DNA from 3 places in the Cobetia sp. MMG027 genome. Region 2 is predicted to be linked to each of the others. Evidence: predicted binding sites of a transcription regulator. Region 2 holds the regulator's gene; each other region holds the start of a gene.
What was found. The regulator LexA, encoded in region 2, represses DNA repair genes until DNA is damaged. The targets are predictions, from matches to a motif close to TACTGTNTANNTANACAGTA.
Positions count from the first base shown of each region.

Region 1: a site for LexA is predicted at 6,138-6,157, ahead of PJK54_RS11395 (LexA family protein). Genes of this name have one in related genera too.
Region 3: a site for LexA is predicted at 5,371-5,390, ahead of ruvC (crossover junction endodeoxyribonuclease RuvC). Genes of this name have one in related genera too.

Region 1 covers NZ_JAQJIO010000007.1:158,544-168,966, forward strand. Annotated here, with positions in the region: gene PJK54_RS11370 (iron-containing alcohol dehydrogenase) at 1-955, opposite strand, end outside; gene PJK54_RS11375 (GlxA family transcriptional regulator) at 1,298-2,392, shown strand; gene PJK54_RS11380 (trimeric intracellular cation channel family protein) at 2,456-3,310, shown strand; gene PJK54_RS11385 (LysR substrate-binding domain-containing protein) at 3,471-4,361, shown strand; gene PJK54_RS11390 (Y-family DNA polymerase) at 4,318-5,649, opposite strand; gene PJK54_RS11395 (LexA family protein) at 5,658-6,119, opposite strand; partial or broken gene PJK54_RS11400 (LysR family transcriptional regulator) at 6,323-7,181, shown strand; gene PJK54_RS11405 (2OG-Fe(II) oxygenase) at 7,203-7,952, opposite strand; gene PJK54_RS11410 (DMT family transporter) at 8,063-8,383, opposite strand; gene PJK54_RS11415 (DMT family transporter) at 8,398-8,766, opposite strand; gene PJK54_RS11420 (NAD(P)-binding domain-containing protein) at 8,991-10,400, opposite strand.
Region 2 covers NZ_JAQJIO010000005.1:292,547-302,969, forward strand. Annotated here, with positions in the region: gene topA (type I DNA topoisomerase) at 1-541, shown strand, start outside; gene PJK54_RS08775 (DUF6586 family protein) at 541-1,020, shown strand; gene PJK54_RS08780 (hypothetical protein) at 1,274-1,513, shown strand; gene lexA (transcriptional repressor LexA) at 1,644-2,273, opposite strand; gene PJK54_RS08790 (TetR/AcrR family transcriptional regulator) at 2,836-3,513, shown strand; gene PJK54_RS08795 (L,D-transpeptidase) at 3,513-4,055, shown strand; gene nagZ (beta-N-acetylhexosaminidase) at 4,258-5,352, shown strand; gene PJK54_RS08805 (mechanosensitive ion channel family protein) at 5,400-6,791, shown strand; gene PJK54_RS08810 (hypoxanthine-guanine phosphoribosyltransferase) at 6,772-7,353, shown strand; gene PJK54_RS08815 (S-methyl-5'-thioinosine phosphorylase) at 7,605-8,342, shown strand; gene mfd (transcription-repair coupling factor) at 8,459-10,423, opposite strand, start outside.
Region 3 covers NZ_JAQJIO010000004.1:313,838-324,260, reverse strand. Annotated here, with positions in the region: gene PJK54_RS07225 (PDC sensor domain-containing protein) at 1-1,530, shown strand, start outside; gene PJK54_RS07220 (D-2-hydroxyacid dehydrogenase) at 1,708-2,727, opposite strand; gene PJK54_RS07215 (FmdB family zinc ribbon protein) at 3,042-3,266, shown strand; gene aspS (aspartate--tRNA ligase) at 3,410-5,197, shown strand; gene ruvC (crossover junction endodeoxyribonuclease RuvC) at 5,447-6,025, shown strand; gene ruvA (Holliday junction branch migration protein RuvA) at 6,434-7,048, shown strand; gene ruvB (Holliday junction branch migration DNA helicase RuvB) at 7,253-8,296, shown strand; gene ybgC (tol-pal system-associated acyl-CoA thioesterase) at 8,296-8,742, shown strand; gene tolQ (protein TolQ) at 8,921-9,598, shown strand; gene tolR (protein TolR) at 9,613-10,059, shown strand; gene tolA (cell envelope integrity protein TolA) at 10,063-10,423, shown strand, end outside.

The DNA of each region.
Region 1 (10,423 bases), on a different contig from region 2:
GTGCATGATGCGCAGTATCCAGTGCCTCTGCGATATCCCGGAAGCGTTCGACGCAGGCCAGCGCATTCCAGCGCATCACATGCGGCAGTAGCAGGGCGTTGGTCACGCCATGGGGCAGGTGGTAGCGCCCGCCCAGCGGGTAGGCCAGGGCGTGGACCGCCCCGACCCCCGCATTGCCGAAGGCCATGCCTGCCAGCAGACTCCCCGTGGCCATGGCTTCACGCGCCTCGAGATTGCCGGGATTGGCATAGGCCTTGGGCAATGCCTTGATGATCAGGCGCATGGCCTTGATGGCCAGTGCATCGGTGATGGGCGTGGCGAAGTTGGACAGATAGGCCTCGATGGCATGCACCAGAGCATCGACGCCGCTGGCGGCAGTGACATGGCGGGGACAGCTGACCGTCAGCTCCGGGGCGACGATGGCGACGTCCGGCAGCAGGTAGTCATTCACGATACCTTTCTTCATGCGTGCTTCGGTGTCAGACAGAATGCCGATGTTGGTGACTTCGGAGCCGGTGCCTGCCGTGGTCGGCATCGCGATCAGCGGTGCACCACGCACACGGGCCTTGTCTTCCCCGAACAGGCTTTCCAGATCGCCGTCATGGGTGGCGTACACCGCCACGCATTTGGCGATGTCCATGGCGCTGCCGCCGCCCAGCGCGATCAGGCCATCGCACTGCGCCTCGAGGTAGACGCTCATGCAGTCCTCCACGATGTGCACTTCCGGCTCGGCACTGACCTCGCTGAAGATGCGGTAATGGGTCAGCTGGCCATTGGCCTTCAATACATCGAGCTGATCCGTGATCGGCTTGAGGGTACCCGATCCCAGCACACCGGGGTCGGTGACCACCATCGGGCAGCGCATGCCCAGGCGAAGGATTTCTTCACTGAGGCGTGATGAGGCCTGTTGGCCCGTTATCAGGCGGTGGGCGGATTTGAAGCTGGCGATGCTCATGGCGATATCCTGTCCTGGATGACATGGGGAAGGGCGCTGGTTGGCGTCTCCTGTCATGATGGTTAGCAAATGGCATGCCAGTTTATTGCTCTTTACAAGCTACTGAATTCAATGGGTTTTTATTGAGTTTTCGCCTAAGGTCGCTACGCCCAAGGTCGATGTTCTGATGACATATGGAATCACTCGCGTGGCTTGAGTGATGCGTTATGTCATCAAACGCGATGCGATGATGGCAGGTGACAGACGATCGAAAGCCGCGATTCTGCACAGGTCACTGGTCTCTTTTCCCCAATGTCATTATCGTTTGATGAAAACCGCCGAAGGATTGATGAAAATCGCCATATGCCTGATACCCCGACCGCGCTGGACATGAAGCCCTTGAGCACTGGCGCGCATCCCTACCCGCGGCCGGACTCACCGCCCGTGCTGGCGCCCGGCGCCGCCGAGAATACGCTGAATGTCTGGCTGGTACCGCGCTTCTCGATGTTGACGCTGTTCTGCCTGCTCGAGCCCTTGAGGGTCGCCAATCGCTTCGGGCGGGATCTGTTCGCCTGGCGGCTGTTGTCAGCGGATGGTGAGGCGGTGGTGGCCAGCAACGGGGTCCGTATCGATGTCGATGGTCGCCTCGATCAGCTGATGACGTGGGAGCCCCGGCAGGCATCGGAAGCGGTGTGTGAACAGGCCTCGGCATCCATGGCCCGGATGCGCCTGATGGTGGTGTCGTCCTATGAGCCAGAAGCGAGTGTCGACAGTGAGTCGCGTGCCGTGCTGCGTTGGCTGGCGGCCCATGGTGCCTGGCTGGGGGGACTGGATACCGCCCCCTTCATTCTGGCGCGGGCCGGTGTGCTGGCGGGGCATCCGGTGGCGTTGCACTGGGAAAGCGTGCCTGCCTTTCAGCAGGAGTTTCCTGAGCTGGACGTCAGCTCGGCCCCTTATGAATGGCAGGGTGAGCGTCTGACCGGCTCCGGCGGGGCGGCCAGCATCGACATGATGCTGGCCTGGATCGAGCGGCTCTATGGCCCTTCGCTGGCCGATGCCGTGGGACGTCAGATCATGCACCAGCGCACGGCCGTGAATGTGGAGAGCCCGACTCCGCGCGATTCGTCGTTGCCGCGCAGTGTCGTGCGGGCGCTGGCGGTGATGGAGGCCAATCTTGCCCAGGCCCTGCCCATTCCGGTGGTCTGCCGGCTCGCGGGGCAGTCACAGCGCCAGCTGACGCGCCTGTTCGTGGCGCAATTCGGCGAGACCCCCAAGCAGTGCTATCTCGGCATGCGTCTGGATCATGCACAGCGGGTGCTCGCCGACAGTCGGGTCAGTGTCTCCCAGGCGGCCTTTGCCACGGGATTCACCCATCTGGCGCACTTTTCTCGTGCCTATCAACAGCGTTTCGGTGAGGCGCCCAGCGTGACGGCGCGTCGCGGACTGGCCGCTGAATGAACGGCCATAACGCTCGCGTGTGGCGCATGAATGACAGTTTCGTCGTCTGAGGATGCTATGGGTATGAACTGGATAACCTGGCTGGATCTGGCCGGTGTGATGATCTTCGCGCTGACAGGCGTCGTCGTGGCCTGTCGTTCGCGGATGGACCCGATCGGCATGCTGGTGCTCGGCGCCGTGACCGGTATCGGCGGCGGCACCCTGCGTGATCTTGTGCTGGGCATCAGGCCGGTGTTCTGGGTCGAGCAGCCGGTCTATCTCTGGGTGATCCTGCTCACGGTGGGCGTGGCGACATTGGGCTTTCACTACATCCACCGCCTGACGCGGGTCTTTCTGCCCGTGACGGATGCCTTCGGCCTTGCGCTGTTCACCGTGCTGGGCGCTCACAAGGCCCGCACGATGGGGGTAGACGGCATCGTTGTCGTGGTGATGGGCACCATGAGCGGCGTGGCAGGCGGCATGATCCGGGATGTACTGGCGCGCCGCGTGCCGATGGTGCTGCGTCAGGAAATCTACGCCTCGGCGTCGCTGGCGGGCGGGATTCTCTATATCACGCTGCTCGAGCTCGGGATGCCGCTTGCCTGGGCGACAGGCGCGGCCATCGTGATGGTATTGATGATTCGACTTCCGGCCATCTACTGGAACCTGACGCTGCCGACCTTCGCCTGGGTCATCATCCCGCCACCGGACCTGTCAGCGAGTGGTGAACCCCGCACGTCGGGCACGCCCTCAGACAATCAGCGCGAGCAGGGTGATGCCGAATTCGCCACCACCCTGGGGGGCTCAGTGGGGCTCAGCAAGCTCGAGGCCTCGATGAAGATCGACCAGCCCCCCGAGCCGCCGATGCTGCCACGTCGTACTCCCAAGGCGCGGGTGCGCATGCTGCGCCCCGGCGAGAGCCGGCGAGGCAGGAACTGAGCACGGAAGGCCATGGCGTGATCGCTTGGAAGCGGTGCGTGATTATGGTGCAAGAAGTGCCTGACAGGTGCCGATCATTGCGATTTCTGCAAGGATTCGGGCCGAACAAGGGGTCATCAAGGTCTGACAAGGGCCATCGTCTTCTGGGAGAAGTTTCATCATGCGCAGTCGCTCACAAGACCTTGAATGGTTGCTGGCGGTGGTCGACAGCGGAGGTTTCAGTGCTGCCGCCAAGCAGCGGGATGTGCCCGTGGCCAAGGTGTCGCGGGCCATCCAGCGGCTGGAAAGCGAGCTTGAGACACCGCTGTTGACTCGTACCACTCGCAGCGTCGCCCTGACGGACGAGGGGCGTGCTTTCGTCGAGCGCATCAGGGAAGGGCTGCAGCAGTTGAGCGAGGCCGAAGACGTCTTGCGTCAGCAGCGTGATCAACCCAGCGGCCGTCTGCGGGTCGATGCCGCCAGTCCTTTCGTCCTGCATCAGCTGGTGCCGCTGGTGGGAGAGTTCGAACGTCGCTATCCCGGCATTTCCCTGGAGCTTTCGGCGGGTGACGACATCATCAATCTGCTGGAGCAGCGCACCGATGTCGCCATTCGCATCGGCGAGCTCGAGGATTCGACCCTGCACGCCAAGGTACTGGGGCGCTCGACCCTGCACCTGGTCGCCAGCCCCGCTTATCTGGCAAGGCATGGCACGCCGACGAGCGTCGCGGCGCTGGCGTCGCATCGCCTGCTGGGGTTCCTGCCGCCCAGTCGCCTGAATCGCTGGCCACTCAAGGGTGCGCCCCGGGAGCTGGAAACGACGCCGCACCTTTCCACCTCCAGCGGTGAAGTCATGCGCCAGCTATGCCTGGCCGGCCACGGCATCGCGCTGATCTCCCGCTTCATGCTCGCCGATGACCTGGCGTCGGGCGCTCTGGTAGAAGTGCTGCCGGGGCAGGTCCAGTCGCCCAATCCGCGTGAGTTGATCCAGGCGGTGTACTACCGCAACAGCACGCTCTCGCCCCGTATCAGTGCCTTTGTCGAGTTTCTTGCGTCGCGCCTGACGTTGTAGGGAGCCGAGGGGGGCTCCCCAGTCGCTTCAGCTCCTGCCAGCGGGTGGTATAGCGTGAGCTGCGATGCGCGCAGCGCAGCTGCCAGGCGGCATCCGGGCGCGCGACGCCCAGACGCACGGTGCCACGACCCATCTTCTGATTCATCGCATCCAGTGTCGCCATCAGCTGCTGGTTGCGTTCTCGTCTGGCGATATCGGCCTCGCTGTCGAGCAACGAGAGCTGCTCTCGGGGCTGGTCGATGAGGTCCAGCAGCATCACGCCTGCCTTCATGAAGCGATAGCCGCGCAGATAGATACGCTCGAGCGCCTGATGGGCGGCGGCGAGTATCTCGCGGCTGTCGCTGGTCGGTTCGGGGAGTTCGATGATGGTGCTGGGCGAGTATTGCGGGAGATCCGGGCGGTGGCGGTTGCTCTTGAGGAAGACCAGCACGGCACGTGTCTGGCTGCCCTGATGGCGCAGCTTCTCGGCGCCGCGCTGGGCGTGCTGGCGAATGGCATCCTTGAGCTCATTCATGTCATCGGTCATGCGGCCGAAGGAGCGTGAGGTCATGATGCGCTGACGGGCATCATCGGGGTCGTTCATCTCGAAGCAGGGCGTGCCTTGCAACTCGCGCACGGTGCGCTCCAGCACGACGGAATAGCGCTGACCGATGACGCGCGGGTCCGCACAGCGCAGGTCCCAGGCGGTATGCAGCCCTTGCAGTGCCAGCCGTTCGACCAGGCGATGGCCCACGCCCCAGACATCGCCCAGCGGTGTGTCTTCCAGCAGGCGCTGGGTGCCGACTTCGGCAGGTTCCAGCACGCAGACGCCGCCGAATTCCGGCCGCTTCTTGGCGGTACGGTTGGCCAGCTTGGCCAGGGTACGAGTGGGGGCCACGCCGACACATACCGGGATGCCGGTGAACTTGCGCACATTGCGGTGCAGGGTACGACTCAGCGCCAGCATCGCGTTGCGGTCAAAGCCATCGAAGCGCACGAACATCTCGTCGATGGAGTAGGGTTCGACCCCCGCGCTGTATTCCTCCAGCACGTCGCGCACGCGCGCCGACATGTCGCCATACAGCTCATAGTTCGAGGAGAGCAGGTGGATGCGCCCCTCGCGTACCAGGGATTGCAGCTGGAAGGCCGGGGTCCCCATCTCGATGCCCAGCGCCTTGAGTTCCTGAGAGCGTGCGATCACGCAGCCGTCATTGTTGGACATCACCCCCACAGGGCGGCCTTCCAGGCGCGGATCAAAGACTCGCTCACAGCTGGCGTAGAAGTTGTTGCAGTCGACCAGCCCGATCATCGGCGCGCTCATACCGCGTATTCGTGGATGACGGAGCGCACCACCCCCCAGACCTGACACTCGAGATCGACGATAGCCACCGGCGGATACAGGGCATTGCCGGAGCACAGATACGGCCGCTGGCCGATCAGTTCGTAGCGCTTGACCACCACCTCGCCCTCGACCAGCGCCACCACGATATGTCCGGGGCGGGCGTCGATGGAGCGATCCACGACCAGGGTGTCATTCTCGTAGATGCCGAAGCCTTCCATGCTGTCACCTGCCACCGTCATGAAGAAGGTCGCTGCTGGACGCTTGATCAGCCGCTCGTTGAGATCCAATGTCCGGCCAGCGTAATCCTCGGCCGGTGACGGAAAGCCGGAAATTCCCGCACGCCCCGTGATGTGGGGGTATGGCAGCTCACATGGCGCAGGAGCGGGATGAGGGCGAGCCAACGTCTCGTGAGTGGCAAGGGGGGCAGATGCGGTCATGGAAAGCTCTCCTGTCATGGCTGTATTTATATACAGTATCCGTGGCAGGCAAGCGTTAGGCAACCGCTAATATGCAAAGCCGCCTCAAGTGAAAGTGGCCGCTGCGAAGCCCGGATGGCGAGGGTGTTATGCTCGGCATCGGCGAATGCCATCGGGCGTAAGGTCCGGTGTCTACGTGAAAGGCGGGTTCACTGTGGAGAGCCATGAACGAACTGACCCAACGACTGCGCACCTTCCTCAAGGTGGCGGAGCATCAGAGCTTCAATGCGGCTGCGCGTGAGCTGGAGATCGCCAGTTCCACGGCGACGCGTCACGTCAATCATCTGGAGCGACAGCTGGGCGAGCCGTTGCTGGTGCGCACCACGCGCCATGTGCGGCTTTCGCCTGCCGGTGAGCGAGTCGTGATCCGTTTCCGTGCCATCTTGGGCGAGGTGGCTCAATTGACGGATGAGCTCGAGACGCTGAGTGAGCGAGTCGCGGGGCCGCTGCGCATCTCGGTGCCGTGGCGATATTCGCGCCTCTATCTGGCACCGCTGGTGAGTGAATTCATGCAGTGCTACCCCGAGGTGGCGCTGGATATCGTCAGCAGTGATCAGCGTGTGGATCTGATCGAGGAGCAGTTCGATGTCGCCATCCGCATCGGCCATCTGGAAGACTCGAGTCTGATCGCACGGCACATCAGTGACCAGCGTTTCGTGCTGGCCGCGGCACCGCCTGCTGACCTTCAGCTATACCACCGCCAATCATCACTGGCGGCTGGTGCAGGGTGAGCGGGAGCACCGCATCTCGGCGCGAGCACGCGCGTTGCGTACCAACAACGCCGACATTCTGACCCAGGCAGCCCTCGAGGGAGCTGGTGTCGTGGTGCAACCGCTCTGGGCCATCCGTGAAGAACTGGACCAGGGACGCCTCGTGGCGGTGCTGGAGGACCATCAGGTCACGTCGTCGGATTTCGACACTGGCATCCATGTCGTCTTCGCGCGCGAGAATCAGCACAACCCGCGCGTGCGTGCCTGGGTCGATTTCCTGCTCGCCCGCCGCGAGCGGCTAGCCGGTCGCTAGCAGGTTCTCGGCAGGTGGTGATCAGTAGAGAATATCGCTGCGGATGATGTACTTGGCACCATCGCGGATCGGCTCGCCTGCGTGCACGCAGTGCTGCGGGTGCGAGCCATGCGGGAAGCACAGCACGCCGCCCTTGGGCGTTGCGACCGAGACTGTCTGGATGTCGTCCCGTGACTGGGCAGGCCTTTCGGGGTCGCGACGGCTGACCAGAAACTCGGTGCGCCCGCCGGTATAGCCATCGCTCAGGAAGATGAGGAAGGTGTACTGGCTCATCAGGCCCGGATAGGCGTCCTGGACGATCTCGCCATTGATGACGCGACTGCCCGGCCAGGCACCATCGGTATGCGGCTTGAAGAAGTCACCGGCCTCGTAGCGATAGACACGAAAGCGCGCATTGATGCCTTTTGCGCCTTCGCCCTGGATCTGCTCGGTCACCAGTGGCGCCGAGCGCGCCCAGATGACCTGATCGATGGCGTCACTGACGACCCAGTTGACGTTGAGGTTGTGGCGTACCGAACGCGGCAGGGAGACGGGCGCATCCTCCTCGAAGCCCATTGCCTCCAGGGTGGCGACGAAGTTGTCGGCCTCGGCAGGCGTCAGCACATTGAGCAGCTGGAAGGCGCCCGGGACACCCTCGACCTCCTGACGGACCACCTCTGGTGTCGCCTCGGTCTCGAAGAGGTCAGACACGTCACCGTTGTCGGTCCAGATGGGCAGGGGCGTGGGAGAGAAGCCGCGTTCGTGACTGACGGCGTAGAAGGACAGGCTCATGGCAAGACTCCTGAATGGCATGATCACGAATGTTGCCCGAGAGGCTAGTGCACTGCCGACGACAGAAAAAGGCACCTGACGGCAATTGGTCATTGCACGAATGGCAATGATCAATGTCCGCCTGTCAGGTTGAGGCCGACGATCGACAGCACGATGAGGCCGATGCAGGCCATGCGGCGAAACGAGAAATGCTCCCGCCAGAACAGCACCCCGATGATGGCGCTGACCACGGTGCCGATGCCGGAGAATACGGCATAGGCGATGCCCAGGCTGATGGTGTCCATGGCCAGATACAGCAGGCTCAAGGAGGCGCTGAAGCCCAGCGTTACCAGCAGCACACCCCGTCGGCGGCGGTGGTTGGCGTACTGGTTGAAACCGGTGACGCCGACGACTTCACAGCAGCCGGCGGCGATCAGATAGACCCAATCCATGTCATCCCTCCTGCTCATTCACTGACGGTGGTCTGTGGTGTGGCACTCGCGCGAGGTTGCTTGTCGGCAGGCGCGCCGGGGGCCGTCTTGAGCACGATGATGCCGATCAGCATCAGCACCACGAAGCCCAGCGTGGACCACTGGAACTCGAGCTCGAAGAACAGCAGGTCAGTCACCACCGTCCCCAGCGTGCCCAGGCCGACGAAGATGGCGTAGGTGGTGCTGGCGGGCAGTGTCCTGGCGATCTGGGTGACCAGACTCAGGCTGATGATGACCAGCAGCACCGTCAGTGCCCATTCCAGGGGAGTGTCGGCGACCTTCAGGCCCGTGGCCCAGCCGATTTCGCACAGGGTCGAGATCAGGAAATAGAGCGTGATGCGCATGGTGATCGGGCGTCCTTGTGAGGTGTCGGGAAAATGAGGCGTTCAATCGCCAGCGAAAGACATGCGTTGCATGAATGCGAGTCTATATGAGTTTTTGTTGATGTTTCTGGCCATGAAAAGGCGGAGGGAGCCCCTCCGCCTGGTGCCTGGCGAGTCGTTGGTGCAGCCTCGTCTGACTTGCATCCCTGTGAACAGAAGCTCTTGTGTACAGTGACCAGAAAGCGTCAGGAGGCCAGCGGCGTGCTCGTCACCGGAGCAGCTGACTCCTCGTCGGATGGCGCCTGGGCCTCGGCCGGCTGGGCCAGATAGGCTTCCAGCGAGTCATCCATCGCCTCAAGCCACGGCGTGTGATGTCTGGGCGCCAGGGTGCCGGTCATCAAGGAGCGATAGCCGTGATCGCGGAAGGTCATGATGTTCTCGTGCTTGTGATGCTCCCACTCGAGGAAGGTGCGATTCACGCCATCGATATCGAAGCTCGGGTAGTCGGTCTCGCTGATCAGCGATTTCACGTAGTCGCCCTGGAAGACGATCATCGCCTCGTCGCTATCCAGCGTTTCCTCACGCTCGCGCCATGCCTGGCTATCGGCTTGCATCGCCGCTTTCGCCGGCAGTGTCTGGGTGCCGAGAATCGCATCGCGCACCCACCAGGCCTGGGCATCGAACATGTTGAAGGTGTACCACTGGTCCTGCATGCCGAGATAGAAAAGGCGCGGATTCTCTTCCCATACCACGCCCTTGTAGAGCCCCAGCGGCCACATGCGGTTGGCAGTCTTGAGGCGCAGCGACTCCTCGAGGAACGGGAAGTGATGCAGATAGCCGGTGCACAGGATGATGGCATCGACTCGCTTGTGGCTGCCGTCACTGAAATAGGCGGTATCGCGATCGACCTTCACCAGCAGCGGCTTCTCTTCCCAGTTGTCCGGCCACTTGAAGCCCATCGGGGCGGTGCGATAGCTGGTGGTGATGCTGCGCGCACCGTATTTGTAGCACTGCGAGCCGATGTCCTCCGCGGAATAGCTGCTGCCGAGCAACAGCAGATCCTTGCCCTTGAATTCCAGTGCATCGCGGAAATCATGCGCATGCAGAATGCGGCCATTGAAGGTCGCGAAACCGGGGAATTCCGGCACATTGGGTGTCGAGAAATGCCCGGAAGCCACGATGACGTGATCGAATTCTTCGCTGGTCACCAGATCGAGCGCCTGATCATGCACGCTGACCGTGAATTGCTGGGTAGTCTCATCGAAGGTGACCTGACGGACCGGACAGCCGAAGCGAATGTACTTGCGCACGCCAGCCTTCTCGACACGCCCCTTGATATAGTCGAACAGCACGGCGCGCGGCGGGTAGGAGGCGATAGGGCGCCCGAAATGTTCTTCAAAGGAGTAGTCGGCGAACTCGAGACACTCCTTGGGACCATTCGACCACAGGTAGCGATACATGCTGCCGTGGACCGGCTCGCCGTGGGCATCCAGGCCGGTGCGCCAGCTGTAATTCCACAGACCACCCCAGTCATCCTGCTTCTCGTAACAGACAATCTCGGGGATCTCGATGCCCTTGTCGGCAGCGGATTGAAAGGCGCGCAATTGAGCCAGTCCACTGGGGCCTGCGCCGATGATCGCGATACGTTGGGTCATGGATACCATCCTGTTCTTGTTGT
Region 2 (10,423 bases):
TGAAGTCGAGCAGGGTCAGTTCCGCATCAAGGGCTACGATGGGCCGGTCATCGAGTGCGACAAGTGCGGTGCCGACATGCAGCTCAAGACCGGGCGTTTCGGCAAGTACTTCGGCTGCACCAACGAGGATTGCAAGAACACCCGCAAGCTGCTCAAGTCCGGGGAAGTGGCACCGCCGAAGATGGACCCGATCCCCATGCCGGAACTTGCCTGCGTGAAGGTCGAGGATCACTACGTGCTGCGTGATGGCGCCAGTGGCCTGTTCCTTGCCGCCAGTCAGTTCCCCAAGAATCGCGAGACGCGTCCGCCGCTGGTCAGCGAGCTCAAGGCGCATGCCGACGAGCTGCCGGAGAAGTATCACTTCATCCTCAAGGCGCCGGAGAAAGACCCCGATGGCCGCCCGACGCAGATTCGTTTCTCGCGCAAGGCCAAGGAGCAGTTCGTGATGACGGACGAGGATGGCAAGGCGACGGGGTGGAAGGCGACCTTCGACAACGGCCGTTGGGTCGTCGAGGACAAGCGCAAGGGAGCCAAGAGCTGATGAGCCAGCGTGGCCGCACCAATCAACTGCTGTATCAGGCCGAGTTGCTGCTGGAGCAGGCGGCCGTCGCGACGCGTGATGAGCATGCCGTCGCACGGCGCATGGCCGGTGAGGAAGGGGCGCTGGCGTTGATGGAGCTGGCATTGGCCTCGTTGATCGAGGAGTGCGCCGCGTCGGCACGCTGGCCTGAGGGCAGCTGGCGCGAGCGGCTGGCCACACCGCCGACTCCCGTGGCGGAAATCGAGCAGTTGCGAAGCCTGCAGGCGCAGCCGGACAGTTGGTTGAGCCAGCTGGTGGCCGATATCACGCGTTTGCATGAAGAGGGCGGTGCTGCCCGGCGTGAGGAAGGCCAGGCGCGTGGCGATGGTCTCATCATCGCCGCGGCGGCCAATGCGCCTCTGGCAGAGCGTCTCGCCACGGCAGTCAGCGCCATGAAGGCGTTGCTGTCACACCTTCGCGAGTCGAATGTGGAGTGGTAGCGTCGCGCCTTGCCTGACCCGAAGGCGCTGGCATGTCACGCACCTGTCATTCAGGTGACGCCTTGGCATGACGGGTGCTAGACTGGCGGCATTGTGGCAAGCCCTGCATTCTCCGGTACGACCATGGCTCTGGCTGTGGTCGTACTTTTTTCTGCATTGTCGCCAGTGACTGCAAGTCGCAGGGCCTGCCCGCCGTCAAGCTGACGATCACAACGACGCCGGTATCCTCAGGATGCCGTGCAGGAGGAATGACGTGTCCGATCCCGCCGTACTTGAAATCGTGCAAATGGAAGATGGGGAAGTGATCCTGCGTGCCGCCGAGAGTGAAGGTGAGCCACTTCTCAGTATCCGCATCTCCGATGAAGCTGCCGATCTGCTGCGTGACAATCGCTTCGAGGTCGCGCGTGAGATGATCGATCACGCCATCACCCGCACCCGCCTGTGGGATGGCGAGGATGATGAGGACGAGCAGTCGGAAGGCATGGTGCACTGAGCACTTCCCGCATGTCTGCCAGCCACGAAAAAACCCGCCAATCGGCGGGTTTTTTCGTGGATGCCCTGATGGCGACAATCGTCATCTGCGCGTCAGCGCTGTGAGGACAGACTGCCTGCGAGCCTTGAGATCAGTGCAGGCCGCCATCGCGGATCACGCCCACGCCGAGGCCCTCGATTTCCAGGCTGTCCGTGCGCAGATCCACCTTGATGGGAGCGAAGTCCTCGTTCTCGGCTTCCAGCCATACGTAATGGCCATCGCGACGGAAACGCTTCACCGTCACTTCATCCCCCAGACGCGCCACCACGATCTGTCCGTCACGCACGCTGCTCGTGCGGTGCACGGCCAGCAGGTCACCTTCCAGAATGCCGACATCCTTCATCGAGACCCCGCGCACGCGCAGCAGATAGTCGGCGGCAGGCGAGAAGTAGTCACTGGGCAGCGGGCAATGACGATCGATATGCTGGCTGGCCAGGATAGGGCTGCCAGCGGCCACTTCCCCGATGACCGGCAGGCCCTGCTCGCTATCCTCTTCCGCCTCGGCCAGAGACGGCACGCGGATGCCCCGCGAGGTGCCCGGTACCATCTCGATGGCTCCCTTGCGCTTCAGGGCACGCAGATGCTCTTCCGCGGCATTCGGTGAGCGAAAGCCCAGTGCCTGGGCGATTTCGGCACGCGTTGGCGGATAGCCTGAGGACTTGATGGTCTTGATGATGAAGTCGAAGACATCCTGCTGGCGCGGAGTAAGCGGCTGAGTCATGGGCATTGCCTTTTGCCTGGGCGGCATCTGAGCTGACGGCACGGGGTGTGCATCCATACAACTGTCATTGTATCCAGTCATGGCGGTCATGCAAGGCATCGTGGGTGCTTTGGCAGCAACGTTGCCGGCATCTTCGTCGACATCGACATGCTGACGCGAGACAGCGGGTGTCCGGGACACCCCATGACCATCCCGTCCCCGAGCGTCCCGCGTGAATGCGCGTCCTGCCGGTCTTGGCTGTCGAGTGTTTGAAACAACCAGCAATTGCCAGTCATGGCATGGACAGCTAGAATTATCTTGTTTCAAACGAATGTTCGTCGGGCGCATCAGGCTACCGGTACCTGACCCTGTGTGTCCTGTGCTTCTGTCCTGTGCTCGGGATACGGCTCGTGGCAGCCTCCGCCTCGGAGTCGCTGCCTGACACGCGGTGCGTGAAGACCGACATGTCGTTTGATTGACCTGCATGAGAAGAGTCGCCCCCGGGCCACGGCCTTGCCGTTTCCCGGGGGGACAAGGACTCCCGTGCCCCCTCGTGACTGATCACCTGACAAGGCATCCGCCCATGGCCCAGACCGATACCGTTACCCGTATCCTCGATACCGCCGAGGTCCTGTTCGCCGAGCGAGGCTTCGCCGAAACCTCGCTGCGCAATATCACCAGCAAGGCCAAGGTCAACCTGGCGGCGGTCAATTATCACTTCGGCTCAAAGAAGTCATTGATCCAGGCAGTGTTCGCCCGCTATCTCGACCCCTTCAGCGAGCGTTTCCATGCGGCACTCGACAGTGTCGAGCAGCAGCATGCCGGTCGTCAGGTGCCGCTGGAAACGCTGCTGGAAGTGATGGCGCGCACGGTGCTGGAGGTGCCGGCCGAGCGCAACAGCCTGCGTACCTTCATGCGCCTGCTCGGGCTTGCCTATACCCAGGGGCAGGGCCACATGCGTCGCTACATCCGCGAGCATTACGGCACGGTCTTCAGCCGCTTCGCCGAGCTCCTGAAGCTTGCGACGCCGGACCTGCCAGACAACGAGCGCTTCTGGCGTCTGCACTTCATGCTCGGCAGCGTGATCTTCACCTTCTCGGGACTGGACGCACTGCGCGATATCGAAGAGGCCGAATACGGCCATCACACCAGTGTGCGCGAGCTGATCCAGCACATGCGTCCGGTGGTGGTGGCGGCGATGGCGGCTCCGCTGCCGGCCTCGCTCGGAGATGGTGAAGCGGTCACCCAGGCGGCCAGCTGATGGCTTGCTGGGTGGCGGTGGATCTCACCCGCCAGCGTCTCGAGATACGCAATGACGCGCCGAGTGGCAGTCGTGATGCGCCGCCCCCCGCGGCTGACCCTGACACGCTGGTGCATGCCTGTGCGATCTCCAGCGGCCTCAACGGTATCGGCGAGCTCGATGGCAGCGGTTGCACGCCGACCGGCTGGCATGTGGTTCGCGCCGCGATCGGGGAGGGCAATCCGCGTGGTGCCGTCTATCGTGGGCGGCGCTTCACGGGAGAGGTGTTCACGCCTCGACTGGCCGCCGAGCACCCCGAACGCGACTGGATCCTGACGCGTATCCTGTGGCTCAGCGGTCGCGAGTCCGGCATCAACCGTGGCCGCAACGCGGCGGGACAGCGCGTCGACAGCCTGCGGCGCTACATCTACTTCCATGGCACGCCGACCAGCGAGCCGATGGGCACCCCGGCCTCCCATGGGTGCATTCGTCTGCGCGATGAGGATCTGCTGTGCCTTTACCGGCATGCGCCCGCCGGAACGCCAGTGCTGTTGCACGCCTGACGCTGCGTTGCCTGGCGGCTGGTGCTCGCGACTGTTCGAGTCGCGCTCAGTCGGCTAGAATTGCGCCTTTCCTCGCGCCGGCCGCCTGTCCTGAGGCTTGTCTTCCAGGCTGCCGAGCCCCGTAACGACATGAAACCCTGCCGTGCGTGCCATGCCTTGCAGCGCATGACACGGCCAGCAGGCCATGGACAGGAAGGATGTCATGACACAGCCATTGGGCTCCGTAATGCTCGACGTCGAGGGGCATACCCTCACGTCTGACGAACGTGAACTACTGGCACGCCCCGCCGTCGGCGGCGTCATCCTGTTTGCGCGCAACTGTGTTTCTCCCGAGCAGGTGCTGGCGCTGTGCGGTGAGATCCGCCGCGTCAATCCACATCTGTTGATCGCCATCGATCAGGAAGGCGGACGGGTGCAACGGCTGCGCGAAGGCGTGACCCGCCTGCCGCCGATGCGCGCCCTGGCACATTGCTGCCTGGGACGTGACTGTGACGGCTGCGGTGATGATGCCCAGTCGTCAGGGCTCGGGTTTGCCCGTGACGCCGGCTGGTTGCTGGGCATGGAGATGGCTGCCATTGGCTGCGACATCACCTTCGCGCCGGTATTGGATATCGATGTCGCGGGTTCCACCATCATCGGCGACCGCAGCTTCGGGACGACTCCCGAGGACGTGATTGCCGTCGGGACCGCCTTCATCGAGGGCCTGCGCGAAGCTGGCATGGCTGCGGTCGGCAAGCATTATCCCGGTCATGGTGGCATCGCGGCGGATACCCACCGCGAGCGCGTGATCGACCCCCGCTCCTTCCGCGAGCTGCGCGAGCATGATCTCAAGCCCTTCGCGGCGCTGGCGGATCGCCTGGGTGGCGTGATGCCGGCTCATGTCATCTACCCCGATTTCGATGCGCGCCCCGCCGGCTTCTCGCCAAGCTGGCTGGGACTGCTGCGTGAGGAGTTCGGTTTCAAGGGTGCCATCTTCTCCGATGACCTGGGCATGGCGGCTGCCGTGGCCGAGGGCGAGCCGGAAGTGCGCGCTCGTCTGGCACTGGATGCCGGCTGCGACATGGCGCTGGTGTGCAATGATCCCGCCGCCGCACGTGCCGTGCTCGACAGCCTCGATGGGGATGAGCAGCGCAATGCCGGCAAGCGTCAGGCGCGTCTGCGCTACGGGCGCGCCCGCCCGACGCTCGAGGGCCTTGCGGGGCTGTCTCGCTGGCGGCGTACCCATGCACGTCTCGAGGCGCTGGCGGCCAGTCAGCCGCTCGAGCAGGTGGCCATGCCATCGGGCTTGGCTGAATGAGCCAGCCTTGAGGGGCTTTTCCTCCAGACGTCACCCAAGGACTCCACATGGCTGAGAAATCCGCCACCGAGGCGGCTGCCGACAAGCTGGCGGCGCCTGCCGAAGAGATGATCAATCACTGGGTCGAGCCGCTGCGCAACTGGGTGGAGCAGACCTTCGGTCTGCCACTCTGGGGGATCAACCTCGCCCTGGTGCTGGTGGCCGTGGTCGTGCTGCATCTGAGCGAGCGCATTCTGCTCAGTCGCCTGGCCGTGCATGCCGAGAAGAGTCGCAACCTGTGGGATGACGCGCTGCTGCACGGGCTGCGCCATCCGCTGTCTCTGTGGCTCTACAGCATGGGGTCGCTGGTCGCGCTGGACATTCTTGCCCATCAGTTCGCGCCCGGCAGCCTGGAGGCCTATCTGGGCACGGTGCGCCAGATCATCACCCTGCTGGCGCTGGCCTGGGCGTTGATTCGCATGATCAAGCGCTTCGAGTCGCTGCGTACCACGCCACCGCCCGGCACCAACGTCAACGCGATGGATGCCACCACGGCCTCGGCGATCAGCAAGCTGCTGCGTGCCGTCGTGATCGTGCTGGTGGGTCTGGCCATCCTACAGAATCTCGGTGTGTCACTGTCCGGCGTGATGGCCTTCGGTGGCGTCGGCGGTATCGCGGTGGGCTTCGCCGCGCGTGATCTGCTGGCCAACTTCTTCGGTGCCCTGATGATCCATCTCGACCGCCCGTTCAAGGTCGGTGACTGGATTCGCTCGCCGGACCGCGAGATCGAGGGCACCGTCGAGGACATCGGCTGGCGGCTGACGCGCATCCGCACCTTCGACATGCGTCCGCTCTACATCCCCAACGCCATCTTCACCAGCATCGCGGTGGAGAATCCGTCACGGATGTACAACCGGCGCATCTTCGAGACCATCGGCTTGCGTTACGAAGATGCCACCCGGGTCGGTGACATCATCACCGCGGTCCGCGAGATGGTGGAAGGGCATGACGAGATCGACCAGACGCGGACCCAGATCGTGAACTTCAACAGCTACGGTGAACACTCTCTGGACTTCTTCGTGTACGTCTTCACGCGCACGACCGACTGGGTGAAGTATCACGCCATCAAGCAGGATGTGCTGCTGCGCATCCATGACATCATCCGTGAGCACGATGCACGCGTGGCCCTGCCGGGGCAGCGCCTGCACTTCGCTGACGTACTGTCCCTCGAGGGCGCTGCTCCTCAAGGCGACACGAATGCTGATCGCGAGTCGTCCCCGCGCCGACCGCAAGACGAACAGGACGGCAAGGCCGCTGAAGCCTCGCCGTCACACGCTGCGCAGAGCGGGTCCCGCCGTTCTGCTTCATCCTCCGCTGCTACATCCTCTGCCACGTCCGCCCGACGTGGAGATGAGGCCAGTGATACCCAGGAAACTCCCGATGCTGACTCCGACGCCTGACTCCCTGAGCGCCCTGCATGCCGAAATGCGAGACGTGATGGACAACGCCGACTGCCTGATTCCCCAGGCAGAGCTGGAGGTCGCACTTGATCGCATGGCCGGGGAGTTGACCCGCAGCCTTGGTGATCGCATGCCGATCTTCTACTGCGTGATGAATGGCGGCCTGATTACCGCAGGTCAGCTGTTGACCCGACTCAAGTTCCCGCTGGAAGTCGATTATCTGCACGCGACGCGTTACCGCGGTGCCATGCGCGGTGGCGAGCTGTTCTGGCGCGTCAATCCGGAACTGCCGATGGCCGGTCGTGACGTGGTCATCGTCGATGACATCCTCGATGAGGGTGGCACTCTGGCGGCCATCATCGAGTACTGCCGTGAAGCGGGTGCGCGCAGCGTGTCCAGCTGTGTGCTGGTGGACAAGAAGCACGATCGCAAGGCCTATCCGGGCTTCAAGGCCGACTTCTGTGGTCTGGATGTCGAGGACCGCTTCCTGTTCGGTTTCGGCATGGACTACAAGGGCTACTGGCGCAACGCGCCGGGCATCTACGCGCCCAAGGGGCTGTAACGTTCCTGAAGACGAGGCGGTTTCGTCGCGCTGCCGTCCTGTCTCACCATCGCAGCCACGCCGGCATGTGATCACCACCCGCCCGGGCCACCGCGGCGGGTGGTGTCGTTTTCGGGGCCTTTGCTCGTCTCTTGGCGCAGAGCGTGACGATTGTGCTTGTCGTTGTCGGTTGGCTCGGAGTAGCGTTCGCTGAGGGCCGAAGCGTTCGGCCCTTGAGAGATTCCTGCACATGGGTGGCGAGGAGACAGGGGATGCTGGCAGTCATCGGGGGGACCGGGTTCGGCCATTGGCCGGGTCTGGAGGTGCTCAAGCGGGGTGGTCAGGAAACTCCCTTGGGGGCGGCGTCCTGCGGGGTGGTGCAGGGGCGGCTCGGCGGCAGGTCGATCCTGTTTCTGGCGCGGCATGGTCAACCCCACAAGATGCCGCCGCACCGAATCAACTATCGCGCCAACCTGTGGGCGCTCAAGCAGGCCGGGGCGACTCACGTCGTTGGCGTCAACTGCGTGTCAGGTATCGACCCGACGCTTGCGCCGGGCACGCTGGTGGTCCCGGATCAGTTGATCGATTACACGACGGGGCGCGAGGGCTCGTTCTTCGATGGCCGTTTCAAGCCGTTCCAGCATGTGGCATTCGCCTGGCCGTATCACCGTGTCTGGCGCGAGGAGCTGCATTCGGCGGCCTCTGACGCGGGACTGGCGATCCAGGCAGGCGGAGTGCTGGGCGTGGTGCAGGGGCCGAGACTGGAAACCGCGGCCGAGATTCGTCTGATGGCGCGCGATGGCAATACGTTGGTGGGCATGACGGGGATGCCCGAGGCCGTGCTGGCCCGTGAACTCGAGATGGAGTACGCCAGCCTGTGCCTGGTGATCAGTCACGCGGCCGGGGTCGGGGAGGAGGAGCCGACGAGGGCCGGAACGGAGTCGGTGATCGAGGCAGGCATGCCGCAGGTGCAGCGCTTGCTGGCGGCGCTGCTGGCACGCCATGCGTGAGGCGCTTGTCCCTGGGAGGTGAGGCGGTCTGACTGCCAGAAAAACGGCCTGCATCAGCGATGCAGGCCGTTTTCATGTTCTGCGCATTTTCACGTGCACAGAGGTGAGTGGGGGCGTCAGGCCGCCTGGGTCTTGGCGTTGAGCAGCTCAAGCAGGGATTCGCAGAAGCTGAAGCGCGCCTCGGCGTCTTCCATCTCGGTGGTGAAGCGCAGCGTGTCGGCACCTTCCAGCCTGTAGACATCGGGCTGGCGCTGGATGAGTGTCACCAGCGTCAAGGGATCGACAGGCGTCTGGGCGCCGAAGATGATGCGGCCGCGTGCGGCACCGGCTTCCAGCTTGACGATGCCCAGTGCCTGGGCGCGCTGGCGCAGCCGGGTCTGGCGGAACAGCGTCTTGACCGGCTCCGGCAACAGGCCGAAGCGGTCGATCATCTCGACCTGCAGTTCCCGGAGATCGCTGGTGTTCTCGGCGTTGCTGATGCGCTTGTACATCATCAGGCGCTGCTGGACATCGTGGAGGTAGTCACCCGGAATCAGCGCCGGCAGATTGAGTCCGACTTCCACGCCCTCATCCAGCGGCGATTCGATGTTGGGCGTCTTGCCGGCCTTGATGGCCTTCACGGCGCGATCCAGCATCTCCATGTACAGCGAGTAGCCGATGGTTTCCATCTGGCCGGACTGCTCATCACCCAACAGCTCGCCCGCGCCACGGATCTCCATGTCATGGGAGGCCAGGGTGAAGCCTGCCCCCAGGTCATGCGATTCGCTGATTGCCTCCAGACGCTTGACCGCATCGCGGGTCATGGCCTTGGGGTGCGGGGTCAGCAGGTAGGCGTAGGCCTGGTGATGCGAGCGCCCGACGCGCCCACGCAGCTGGTGCAGCTGCGCGAGGCCGAACTTGTCGGCGCGTTCGATGATGATGGTGTTGGCGCTCGGGACGTCGATGCCGGTCTCGATGATGGTCGAGCAGACCAGCACGTTGAAGCGCTTGTGGTAGAAGTCCGACATGCGCCGCTCCAGGCTACGCTCCGGCAGCTGCCCGTGGGCGACACCGACGATGGCTTCCGGCACCAGTTCCGCGATGCGTGCCGCGCTTTCCTCGATGGTCTTGACCTCGTTGTGCAGCACGTAGACCTGTCCGCCGCGCAGCAGCTCACGCAGGATGGCTTCCTTGATCACGCCGTCGTTGCGCTGCTGGACGAAGGTCTTCACCGACAGGCGGCGCGCCGGTGGCGTGGCGATGATGGACAGGTCGCGAATGCCGCTCATCGCCATGTTTAGCGTGCGCGGAATCGGCGTGGCGGTCAGGGTCAGGATGTCCACTTCGGCACGCAGGCTCTTGAGTCGCTCCTTCTGGGAGACCCCGAAGCGGTGCTCCTCATCGATGACCAGCAGTCCCATGTTGGGCAATTCCAGCGACTTGGAGAGCAGCTTGTGGGTGCCGATCACGATATCCGCCTGGCCCTTGCGGATGCGCTCCAGTGACGCTTCCTGGCCCTTGCCGCTGGTGAAGCGCGACAGCAGGGCGATCTCCACCGCGGTGTCGGCGAAGCGATCGCGGAAGTTGTCGTAGTGCTGCTGGGCCAGCAGGGTGGTGGGCACCAGCACCACCACCTGACGGCCGGAGTTGACGGCCAGGAAGGCGGCGCGCATCGCCACCTCGGTCTTGCCGAAGCCGACATCGCCGCACACTACGCGATCCATCGGCTGAGGAGAGCACATGTCCTGGATCACCGCGCCGATGGTCTGCGCCTGGTCCGGTGTCTCCTCGAAGGGGAAGCTGGCCGCGAAACGGGCGTAGTCCTCGGCGGGGAAGTCGCAGGCATGGCCGACACGCGCTTCGCGCCGTGCATAGACATCCAGCAGTTCGGCGGCAGTGTCGCGAATCTTCTCGGCCGCCTTGCGCTTGGCCTTCTCCCACTGCTCGGACCCCAGCTTGTGCAGCGGTGCCAGTTCATCGCTGGCGCCGGAATAGCGTGAGATCAGATGCAGGCTGTCCACCGGCACATAGAGCTTGGCGCCGTCGGCGTATTCAAGAGCGAGGAACTCGGCTTCCTGACCGCCGGCGTCGATGGTCTCGAG
Region 3 (10,423 bases), on a different contig from region 2:
CCTGATATCGAGATCGATGTGCCACTGGCATTGCGAATGACGGCCGTGGACCCCCTGATGCGCAATATCGTCTCGACCCATCCCGCGGTCATCCAGACCTTCGTGACGCTGGCGAACTGCTATGTGCGAATCTATCCCTATGTGGATCTCGTCGAGTTGTTGCCCCCCGATCACGATTGCCGAGACTTCTCCTTCTTCTACCTGGCCGCACCGGCCATGAATCCCGAGCGCCACACCGTCTGGACGGATCTCTATCAGGACCCCGCCGCCAATGGCTGGATGACGTCTGCCGTCACGCCTTTTTACGACGGTGACGAATTTCTCGGTGTGGTAGGCATCGACATGACCCTGGATGTCATCGTCAACCAGATTCTGGCCATGGAACTGCCCTGGAGCGGCTTCGCGATGCTCTACGATGCCAAGGGGCGCTCACTGGCGGTGCCGTCGCGGGGCGAATCATTGCTGTCTCTGGCACCGGTCGAGCAGCCGGACGTCAGCATTATCCAGGAGGAGGACGTGCTGCGGCCGGCGCAGATGGAGCTGTCCAGGCATCCCGTCTTCGCCACCCTGTCCGAGCAGATCCTCGGGCAGCGTCGGGGCTCTGCAAGCGTCTCGGTGGATGGCGAGCCCTTCAAGGTGGCCTGGGAGCGTCTGAGCAGCAATGACTGGATCATGTTGAGCATGGTGGAGGAGTCGGCCGTTTTCTCGCGTACCGCCGAGATCGGGCGCAATTTTCAACTGGTCGGCATGGCGCTGGTGGGCGGCCTGATTCTCTTCTATCTGAGCTTCTTCCTGCTGATGAGCTGGCGCACCCACCACATCAGTCGCCATCTGTCCGTGCCGCTGGCAGAGCTCAGGGATCGCCTGCATCGTATCGGCATGGGGGCGGAGATCGAGTCTCCTGGGCAATGCGGTATCGTCGAGCTAGATGATGCCCATAATACAGCGGAAGAGATGTACCGACGTCTGCGCCAGACCCAGCAGGAACTCCAGGCCAGTGAGCGGCGCTTGCTCGACTCCCTGGAGGCCAGTGGCGACAGTCTGTGGGAGATGGATATTCCCGGGCGCATCATCCACATTCACCCCAATCTGTGGCGGATGCTGGGAGCGACAGGGCGTGAGCCGCTGGTGATGCGCGAGCTGGACTTTGATCGGCTGATCCATCCTGACGACCTGGAAGCCGTGCATGTCCTGCGTCACCGCGTGTTCACCACCTTCGGCGATACCTTCGAATGTCAGTACCGCATGCGCGCCCCGGGAGAGGAGGATCTGCGGCACATCGAAAGCATGGGCTGCAATGCGCATCCTGATCTGACGGTTGAACCGGGCATCGAGCCGCAAGGCGGCGAGGGCCATGCGGCATCGTCGGCGAGTCGGCATGACGAGGATCAGGCGGCGGATGCCATTGATTGGGTATTGCTCATCTCGCGCGGGCGGGTAGTGACGTGGGATGCCGAAGGCCACCCCGTCAAGGCCGCCGGCATGCATATTCGTATCGACAGATCCTCATTCGCCAGCCACCTGCGCTGAGCGAATTCAAGAGTGATCTCAGGCTAGTTGCCATCGATGTCGCGTCATTCCTCTTGAATGACGCGGCAATTCCGACACAAGAAGGGGCCAGATACCTTGTGCATCTGGCCCCTTCTTGTGTCTATCCATGCCTCTGTCAGCGGGCGGGCATCGGAGTGCAGCCCCCTCGTCCATGTCTCAGACGTTTTCGCCGAGATAGGCCTCGATATTGGCAAGACTCAGATCGAGTATGTTCTGACGCGCTTCACGACTGATCCAGGCATTGTGGGGCGTGACGATGAGGTTCCATCCGGCCTCAGACGCCGTGCGGCCGTCAGCCAGCGCTGTCAGCAGGGCATGGCCTTCCCGGGGCGGTTCCTCCGGCAGGCTGTCGACGGCCAGTCCACCGAGGTGCCCACGCTTCAAGGCGGCAAGTGCAGCCTCTTCATCGATGATGCCACCGCGTGCACAGTTGATGAGCAGGGCACCGGGCTTCAGCAACGCCAGGGCCTGCTCGTCGATCAGATGGTGTGTCTCAGGCGTCAGTGGGCAGTGCAGGCTGATGACGTCCGCTTCAGGCAGGAGGTGTTTCAGGCTCGGTCGTTGAGACGTCGACTCACTGCCCGGGCGCGCGGCGAAGGTGACGCGCATGTCGAACGCCTCTGCCAACCTGCCCACGGCAGTCCCCAGCTCTCCCTTGCCGACGATCACCAGATGCTTGCCGGCCAGTTGCAGGGTGGGGCGGCCCATCAGGCAGAAGGTATTGCTGCGCTGCCATTCACCGCTCGCGACATCTCCCTGGTAGCCAGGCAGTTGTCCGGCCAGTGCCAGCATCAACATCCAGGTGTGCTGTGCGACAGAGGCGGTGCCATAGGCCGCGACGTTCATGACGCGTATGCCTTGCGCCCTTGCCGCTTCCATGTCGATGTTGTTGGTGCCGGTGGCCATGACGGCGATCAGCTTCAATGTCGGCAGGGCCTCCAGATGCTGCGCCTCCAGGCGTACCTTGTTGACCAGCACGATTTCGGCACCCTCCAGACGCTCCACGACCTGCTCGGGCAACGTGGCATCATGGCAGACAAGCCCATTGACCCGGTCCTTCAGGCGGCTGAAGTCAAGACCGTCGCCAAGTGATGCCATGTCGAGCATCACGGCCTGCGGGCCAGAACCAGCGGCAGCAGTAGGGGGAGTTGCAGATGCGAGTTGGGGATCAGACATCGGTGTCCTCATGACGTGAGACGGCCGGGCGGCAGTGAATGAGGCCTGACCCTGGCCGGGCATGACGGCGCATTGCCGGGAATCTATCGAGGTGTTGCCCCGCAAGGGGCCGAGCACGCTATAATGTGGCCCTTTCGCTTTGACTTGAAAGACGTTCAACTGGCCTTATTGTACGCGTTCCGAAGCTGTGCTTGAGATGTCACTCATATTGATGTCTCCGGCACGTCTGATGCAAGGGCGCCGCAAGGCATAACATTGTCATGGTCCGCGATTCGCATTCATGCGCTCGGGACCAGTATCGTCAGGAAAAAACCATGCCGATCTATGAATACCACTGCAAGGCCTGTGGCCATCGGATGGACAAGTTGCAGAAGATCAGCGCCGCGCCGCTGACGGAATGTCCGGAATGCAAGACGGACCAGCTGGAAAAGCTGGTATCCGCCGCCGGTTTCCGTCTGGCGGGCAGTGGCTGGTACGAAACGGATTTCAAGTCCGGCAGCAAGAAGAATCTGGCCGGAGGTGGCGATAGCTCGTCCTGATGTCTCCCGTCATCAGGCCAGCTGTCATGCCTGCCATCCATGTGCAAGGTCATGCATGAGTGGCAGGCATCTCCAGCGTCAGGCCCTCTGAGACAGACGCGCACCAGTGCGTCGATCACGAATTTGAGCAACAAGGAATCAACATGCGCAGCCACTATTGCGGCAAACTGAACGAGACCCTGATCGATCAGGATGTCACTCTGTGCGGGTGGGTGCACCGCCGTCGCGACCACGGTGGCGTCATCTTCCTCGACATGCGCGACCGTGACGGTATCGCCCAGATCGTCGTCGATCCGGACACCGTCGATGCCTTCGCCACTGCCGACAAGGCGCGCAGCGAGTACGTCCTGCGCATCAAGGGCCGTATTCGCATGCGCCCGGAAGGCACCCAGAACCCGAACATGCCGACAGGCATGATCGAAGTGCTGGCCAAGGATGTCGAAGTGCTCAACACCGCACAGACGCCGCCGTTCCAGCTGGACGACCACAACAAGGTCGGTGAGGAAGTTCGCCTCAAGTATCGTTATGTCGACCTGCGTCGTCCGGACATGATCGACAAGCTGCGCCTGCGTTCACGCATCACCCACAGCGTGCGTGCCCAGCTGGAAGCCCTGGGCTTCCTCGACATCGAAACCCCGATTCTCACGCGTGCCACGCCGGAAGGGGCACGTGACTATCTGGTGCCGAGCCGCACCTATGCCGGCAGCTTCTTCGCGCTGCCGCAGTCTCCGCAGCTGTTCAAGCAGCTGTTGATGGTCGCCGGTGTCGATCGTTACTACCAGATCGCCAAGTGCTTCCGTGACGAGGATCTGCGCGCCGATCGTCAGCCGGAATTCACCCAGATCGACCTCGAGGCCAGCTTCGTCGACGAGAAGGACATCATGGGCATGACCGAGACCATGATCCGTGGTCTCTACAAGGAAGTGCTGGATGTCGAGCTGGGCGACTTCCCGACCATGCCGTATTCCGAAGCCATGCAGCGCTTCGGTTCCGACAAGCCGGACCTGCGCATCCCGCTGGAGCTGGTCGATGTCGATGACCTGATGAGCGGCGTGGACTTCAAGGTCTTCTCCGGCCCGGCCAAGGATGACAAGGGCCGTGTCGCCGCGCTGCGTGTGCCGGGCGGTGCCAGCCTGTCACGCAAGGAAATCGACGCCTACACCAAGTTCGTCGGCATCTACGGTGCCAAGGGCCTGGCGTGGATCAAGGTCAACGAGCGTGCCAAGGGCATCGAGGGTCTGCAGTCGCCGATCGTCAAGTTCATGGAAGACGTCGTGGATGACGTGCTGGACCGCTGTGGCGCCGTCGATGGCGACATCGTGTTCTTCGGTGCCGACAAGGCCAACATCGTGGCCGAGGCCATCGGTGCGCTGCGCGTCAAGCTGGGCGAAGACCTCAACCTCTACACCCGCGAATGGGCACCGCTGTGGGTCGTCGACTTCCCGATGTTCGAAGCCGATGCCAATGGCCGCCTGAGCGCGCTGCACCACCCGTTCACCGCGCCGTCCTGCACCCCGGAAGAACTCAAGGCCGATCCGGAAGCGGCACTGTCTCGCGCCTATGACATGGTCATCAACGGCACTGAGCTGGGTGGCGGTTCCATCCGTATCCACGACCAGGCCATGCAGCGTACCGTGTTCGAAGTGCTGGGCATCGGCGAAGAGGAAGCGGAAGAGAAGTTCGGCTTCCTGCTCGACGCGCTCAAGTTCGGCGCGCCGCCCCATGGTGGTCTGGCCTTCGGTCTCGACCGTCTGGTCATGCTGATGACCGGCGCCAAGACCATTCGTGAAGTCATCGCCTTCCCGAAGACCCAGAGCGCTGGCTGCATGATGACCGACGCCCCGGGGGAAGTCAGCGGCGAGCAGCTCAAGGAGCTGAACATCCGTCTGCGTCAGAAGGTCAAGGTCGAAGAAGAAGGCGGTCAGGCCTGATCCAGGCGAATGACCCCGGGGTGATCAACCTCTCCTGACAGGCGCCATCAGCGCCCGGGAGAGGGGTAGTCCCGCGCAAGCGGGCAAGTGACCCCCGGCAAGGCGGTGTGAGACTGTTACCTGCAGATGATGCAGGCAATGACAGTGTCGCACCGCCTTTTTTGTGGCATTGTGGCTGGTTATATACACAGTAAGCTGGAAAGACGACAGGGGTGGAGCGGCAATGAGTGTGAGACGTGAGGCGGTGGCATGATCATTCTTGGCATTGATCCGGGATCACGCCTGACCGGTTACGGCGTACTGGACGTCTCGGCGGCTCAGCCCCGCTATGTGGACAGTGGCTGCATCCGCATGTCCCAGGTCAGCCTCGACCAGCGGTTGGCGCAGATCTACGCCGGTATCAGTGAAGTGATTGCCATGCATCGCCCGGCGGAGTTCGCCATCGAGCAGGTCTTCATGTCCAAGAATGCCGACTCCGCGCTCAAGCTCGGTCAGGCTCGTGGGGCAGCCATCGTGTGTGCGGCGAACCACGGCCTGCCGGTATCAGAGTATGGGCCGCGACAGATCAAGCAGGCTGTCACGGGGTCCGGTGCAGCAGACAAGACGCAGGTCCAGCATATGGTGACCCATACGCTCAAGCTGTCTGCAACGCCTCAGGCGGATGCCGCGGATGCTCTGGCCATCGCGCTGACACATTGCTTTGCACGCATGCGACTGACCCCGAGCAGCGCGCAGCTGGAGGCGTTGGGCCTGGGGGCGGGTGCAGGGCGCAAGAGTACCCGCGCACGACGCAGCAGTAGCTGGCGTGACTTTGAGCCGGGCAAATGAGGTGTCTGCCGGTCACGTAGGGTCTGAAGAGTGTCTGGTCAGGGGCTGAAGAGAGTGGGGAGCAGACTCCGGCGTGTGCCGAAGACGGCCTCTACAGGCGAGAAGTGACAAGCCCGCTTGCGCCAGATACGCTATCGTTATCAATAAATTCCAATTTTTCAGTCACTTGTGGGCTTGTTTTCACGATGTCAGGCAGCATCTTGCGTTCTGCTGGCATCCGCATGCTGCCTGCATCTGGTCTCATGGCGACAAGTGACTGTCAGATTCATGCGACAAAATCGTCGTGACACTCGGACATGCCGCCTGCACGTTATCTTTGGTAGGCTTGCCCGCAACGCAACAACCCGTGCCGCCTGACACCTGATGTCATGAGCAGGCGGCACTGAAGACTCAAGGACAGCCCGAAACATGATTGGACGTCTGACCGGGCGTTTGCTCGAAAAGCAGCCGCCTCATCTGGTACTCGATGTACAGGGTGTGGGCTATGAACTTGAAGCCTCCATGAATACCTTGCTGGGTCTGCCGGCTGTCGGGGAGGACTGTCAGCTGTTCACCCATCTGGTCGTGCGTGAAGACGCCCAGTTGCTCTATGGCTTCGGCAAGGAGCCGGAGCGTCGTCTGTTCCGGGAATTGATCAAGATTTCCGGGGTCGGGCCGCGCCTGGCGCTGGCGATTCTTTCGGGAATGGAGCAGGCCGATTTCATTCGCTGCGTGCACGACGAAGACAGTCGGGCACTGACTCGCTTGCCCGGCGTCGGCAAGAAGACGGCGGACCGCCTGATCATCGAGATGCGCGACCGGCTCAAGCATTGGACGATTCCGCAGGACGATGGTCTGTCGGAAATGGCGCGCGCTTCGCAGCCACAGCCGCCGGTTACCCATCCCCTGGCCGACGCCGAAGCCGCTCTGGTCGCGCTGGGCTACAAGCCGGTCGAGGCGGCCAAGATGCTCTCGGGACTCGAGACAGGTGCCTCCACGGAAGCCCTCATCAAGGCGGCGTTGGCCCGCAAGATGGCCAGCTAGCGCACGTGTCTCGTGCCTGATAGCGTGAATGACAGAATAGGCACGACCTGATTGGATTTATTGACTAGGGAATGGCCGGCGACTGGGGTAGAAAGTGCGCGCTTGATTGCATTGGCGCAAGATCATTTCACTGCCTCGGTCAGACCACCTCTCGCCACATGATTCATGTCTGCAGCATGAGTCATCAGGAGTTGAGCAAGCATCATGATGGAGTCGGATCGACTGATCTCCGCGGCCACGCATGATCCGGAAGAACGGATCGATCGCGCCAATCGGCCGCGAACGCTGAATGAGTATATCGGTCAGCCGATCGTGCGCGAGCAGATGGAAATCTTCATCAGTGCCGCTCGCGGTCGTGGCGATAGCCTGGATCACACCCTGGTATTCGGGCCCCCGGGACTTGGCAAGACCACTCTGGCACACATCATTGCCAGTGAGATGAGCGTGGACATCAAGTCGACGTCCGGACCGGTTCTGGAGCGGGCAGGTGACCTGGCCGCCATGCTGACGAATCTCCAGGAAGGCGATGTACTGTTCATCGACGAGATCCATCGCCTGTCACCGGCGGTCGAGGAAGTGCTGTATCCGGCGATGGAGGATTATCAGCTGGATATCATGATCGGTGAGGGCCCGGCTGCCCGCTCGATCAAGCTGGAACTGCCACGATTCACTCTGGTGGGGGCGACGACCCGGGCTGGTCTGTTGACCGCGCCCCTGCGAGATCGCTTCGGCATCGTTCAGCGCCTCGAGTTCTACGATATCGAGTCGCTGACCGGTATCGTCTCGCGCAGTGCGAAGCTGTCAGGCATGGAAGTGGAGATGGATGGCGCGCGCGAGATCGCACGACGCTCGCGAGGGACGCCGCGTATCGCCAATCGGCTCTTGCGGCGGGTGCGTGACTTTACCGAGGTGCGCGGCGATGGCCGTCTGACGCTGGATGTCGCGGACAAGGCGCTCAACATGCTCAATGTGGATAGCCACGGGCTGGATCATATGGATCGCCGGTTGCTGCTGTCGATGATCGAGAAGTTCGATGGCGGGCCCGTCGGAGTGGATTCGCTGGCGGCCGCCATCGGCGAGGAGCGCGATACCATCGAGGATGTGCTGGAGCCCTATCTGATTCAGCAGGGGTTCATGATGCGAACGGCGCGCGGGCGCGTCGTGACCAGTTCCGCCTATCAGCATTTCGGCATCACGCCGCGTGAGACCCAGGCGCGTCTGACGCCGGGTGGGAAGGAGGACGCATGATGTCGTCTCTGCAGACATCTAGACCCGGCGAGGAAACGTTGACTGAGCAGACGGGCGATTTTCATCATGCGGTGCGGGTCTATATCGAGGATACCGATGCGGGTGGCATCGTCTATTACGTCAATTACCTGCGCTTCATGGAACGCGCACGCAGTGAATGGCTGCGCGCACGTGGCTATTCCCAGCAGACACTTCTGGAGCGCGGTATCCAGCTTGTCGTGCACAGTGTGGCCAGTCGCTATCATCGTCCTGCGAGACTGGATGATCTGCTTCAGGTCACGGCAACGGCAGGTGAATTGCGGGGCGCGCGCCTTGTCTTTCATCAACAGGTGATGAAGGACGGGGTGATGTTGAGTGATGCCGAGGTGGTGATTGCCTGTGTCGATGCCAGCACATTGCGTCCGCGTCGATGGCCAGTGGAATTGCTGAACGCTCTTGAGGTCTGAGTCACCGATACCAGATTGACCGAGAGTCGCCGTGGTCAAGGCGTGAACGAGTGAGACGCCGTTGCAGCCATCCTTCTGGTCGGATGTCAGGCGACGGAGTCGGACGAATGTTAAGGGTGTCGCCTCACCGGCGGCACTGACTGAACCAAGTAAAAGAGGGATTTCCGTGGAAGATTCGATGTCGATCATTTCGCTGTTCGCGAATGCCAGCCTGGTGGTGCAATCCGTCATGTTGCTGCTGTTGGCGGCTTCCATCGCCTCCTGGGTAGTGATCTTCCAGCGGGGGATGGCATTGTCACGAGCGAAACAGGCGTATACCGCCTTTGAAAAGCGTTTCTGGTCCGGAGTGGATCTCAATCACCTCTACCGTGAATTGCCCAGTGAAGAAGAGGCGACGCCGGGTGCTGCAGGCGTCTTCCGTGCAGGCTTTCGTGAGTACAGTCGTCTCAAGCCCAAGTCCAGCAATGCCGATGCGGTGATGGACGGCGTTCAGCGCAGCATGCGTGTCACGCTGTCACGCGAGGAAGAACGTCTCAATATCCATCTTCCGTTCCTGGCCACCGTCAGCTCCGTAAGCCCCTATGTGGGTCTGTTCGGGACGGTGTGGGGCATCATGGGCTCTTTCCAGGCACTGGGGACTGCACAGCAGGCCACTCTGACCACTGTCGCTCCCTGGATTGCAGAAGCGCTGGTCGCCACCGCCATGGGGCTTTTTGCCGCGATTCCGGCAGTCATCTTCTATAACCGTCTGGCCAGCCGTGCCGATCAGCTGCTGGGCCGTTATGAAGACTTCGCCGAAGAGCTTCACTCCATTCTGCATCGCAATCTGCACGGCCGTGGCAGCAACGACGCCTGAAAGGAGAGTCGAGCATGAAAGGACCTTACAGCCGGGGGCACAAGCGCAAGCTGTCCTCTGAAATCAATGTGGTGCCCTTCATCGATGTCATGCTGGTGCTGCTGGTCATCTTCATGATCACCGCGCCGATGATGACCCAGGGGGTACAGGTCGAACTGCCCAAGGTCACCTCCAAGCCCATCGACAATCCTGATGACGTGACACCGCTGATCGTCTCGCTGGATGACAGCGGCAACTACTACATCGATCTGGGCTCTGATCAGGACAAGCGGACTCCCGTCGCCCTGGATGACCTGGGCAGCAAGGTGGCCGCCATCGTGTCGGAAAAGCCCAAGACACCCGTGCTGGTCAAAGGTGCCAAGACAGCGCCATATGGTGATGTGATGGGGCTGATGAGCACTCTGCAGGGGGCGGGCGTTCCCAATGTCGGGCTGATTTCAGAACCGCCGAACGAGGGCTGATGGATGAGTCAGCCGGAAATCGAAAAGCGTGCAGGCTATGGATTACCCGTCGTGCTGGCCGTGGGTCTGCATGTGGTCATCCTGGTACTGACCCTGGTGAGCTGGCCTGAGTCCGAGCCGGATCAGAGCAGCACGACCATCGTCAACGCGACGCTGGTCAGCACCGAAACGACGACCAATCAGCCCCAACAGGCCAAGGCCAGCAAGGCGCGGGACGCCGCCGAAGAGGCCGATGAGCGTCAGAGTGCCAAGGAGGAGGCCTCCCGGGAAGCGGAGCGCGCTGCAGAACAGCAGAAAAGTGCTGCGCGCGAGAAAGCCGCGCAGCTCAAGGCAGAGCAGGCCAAGGCTGCCGAGCAGGAGAAGG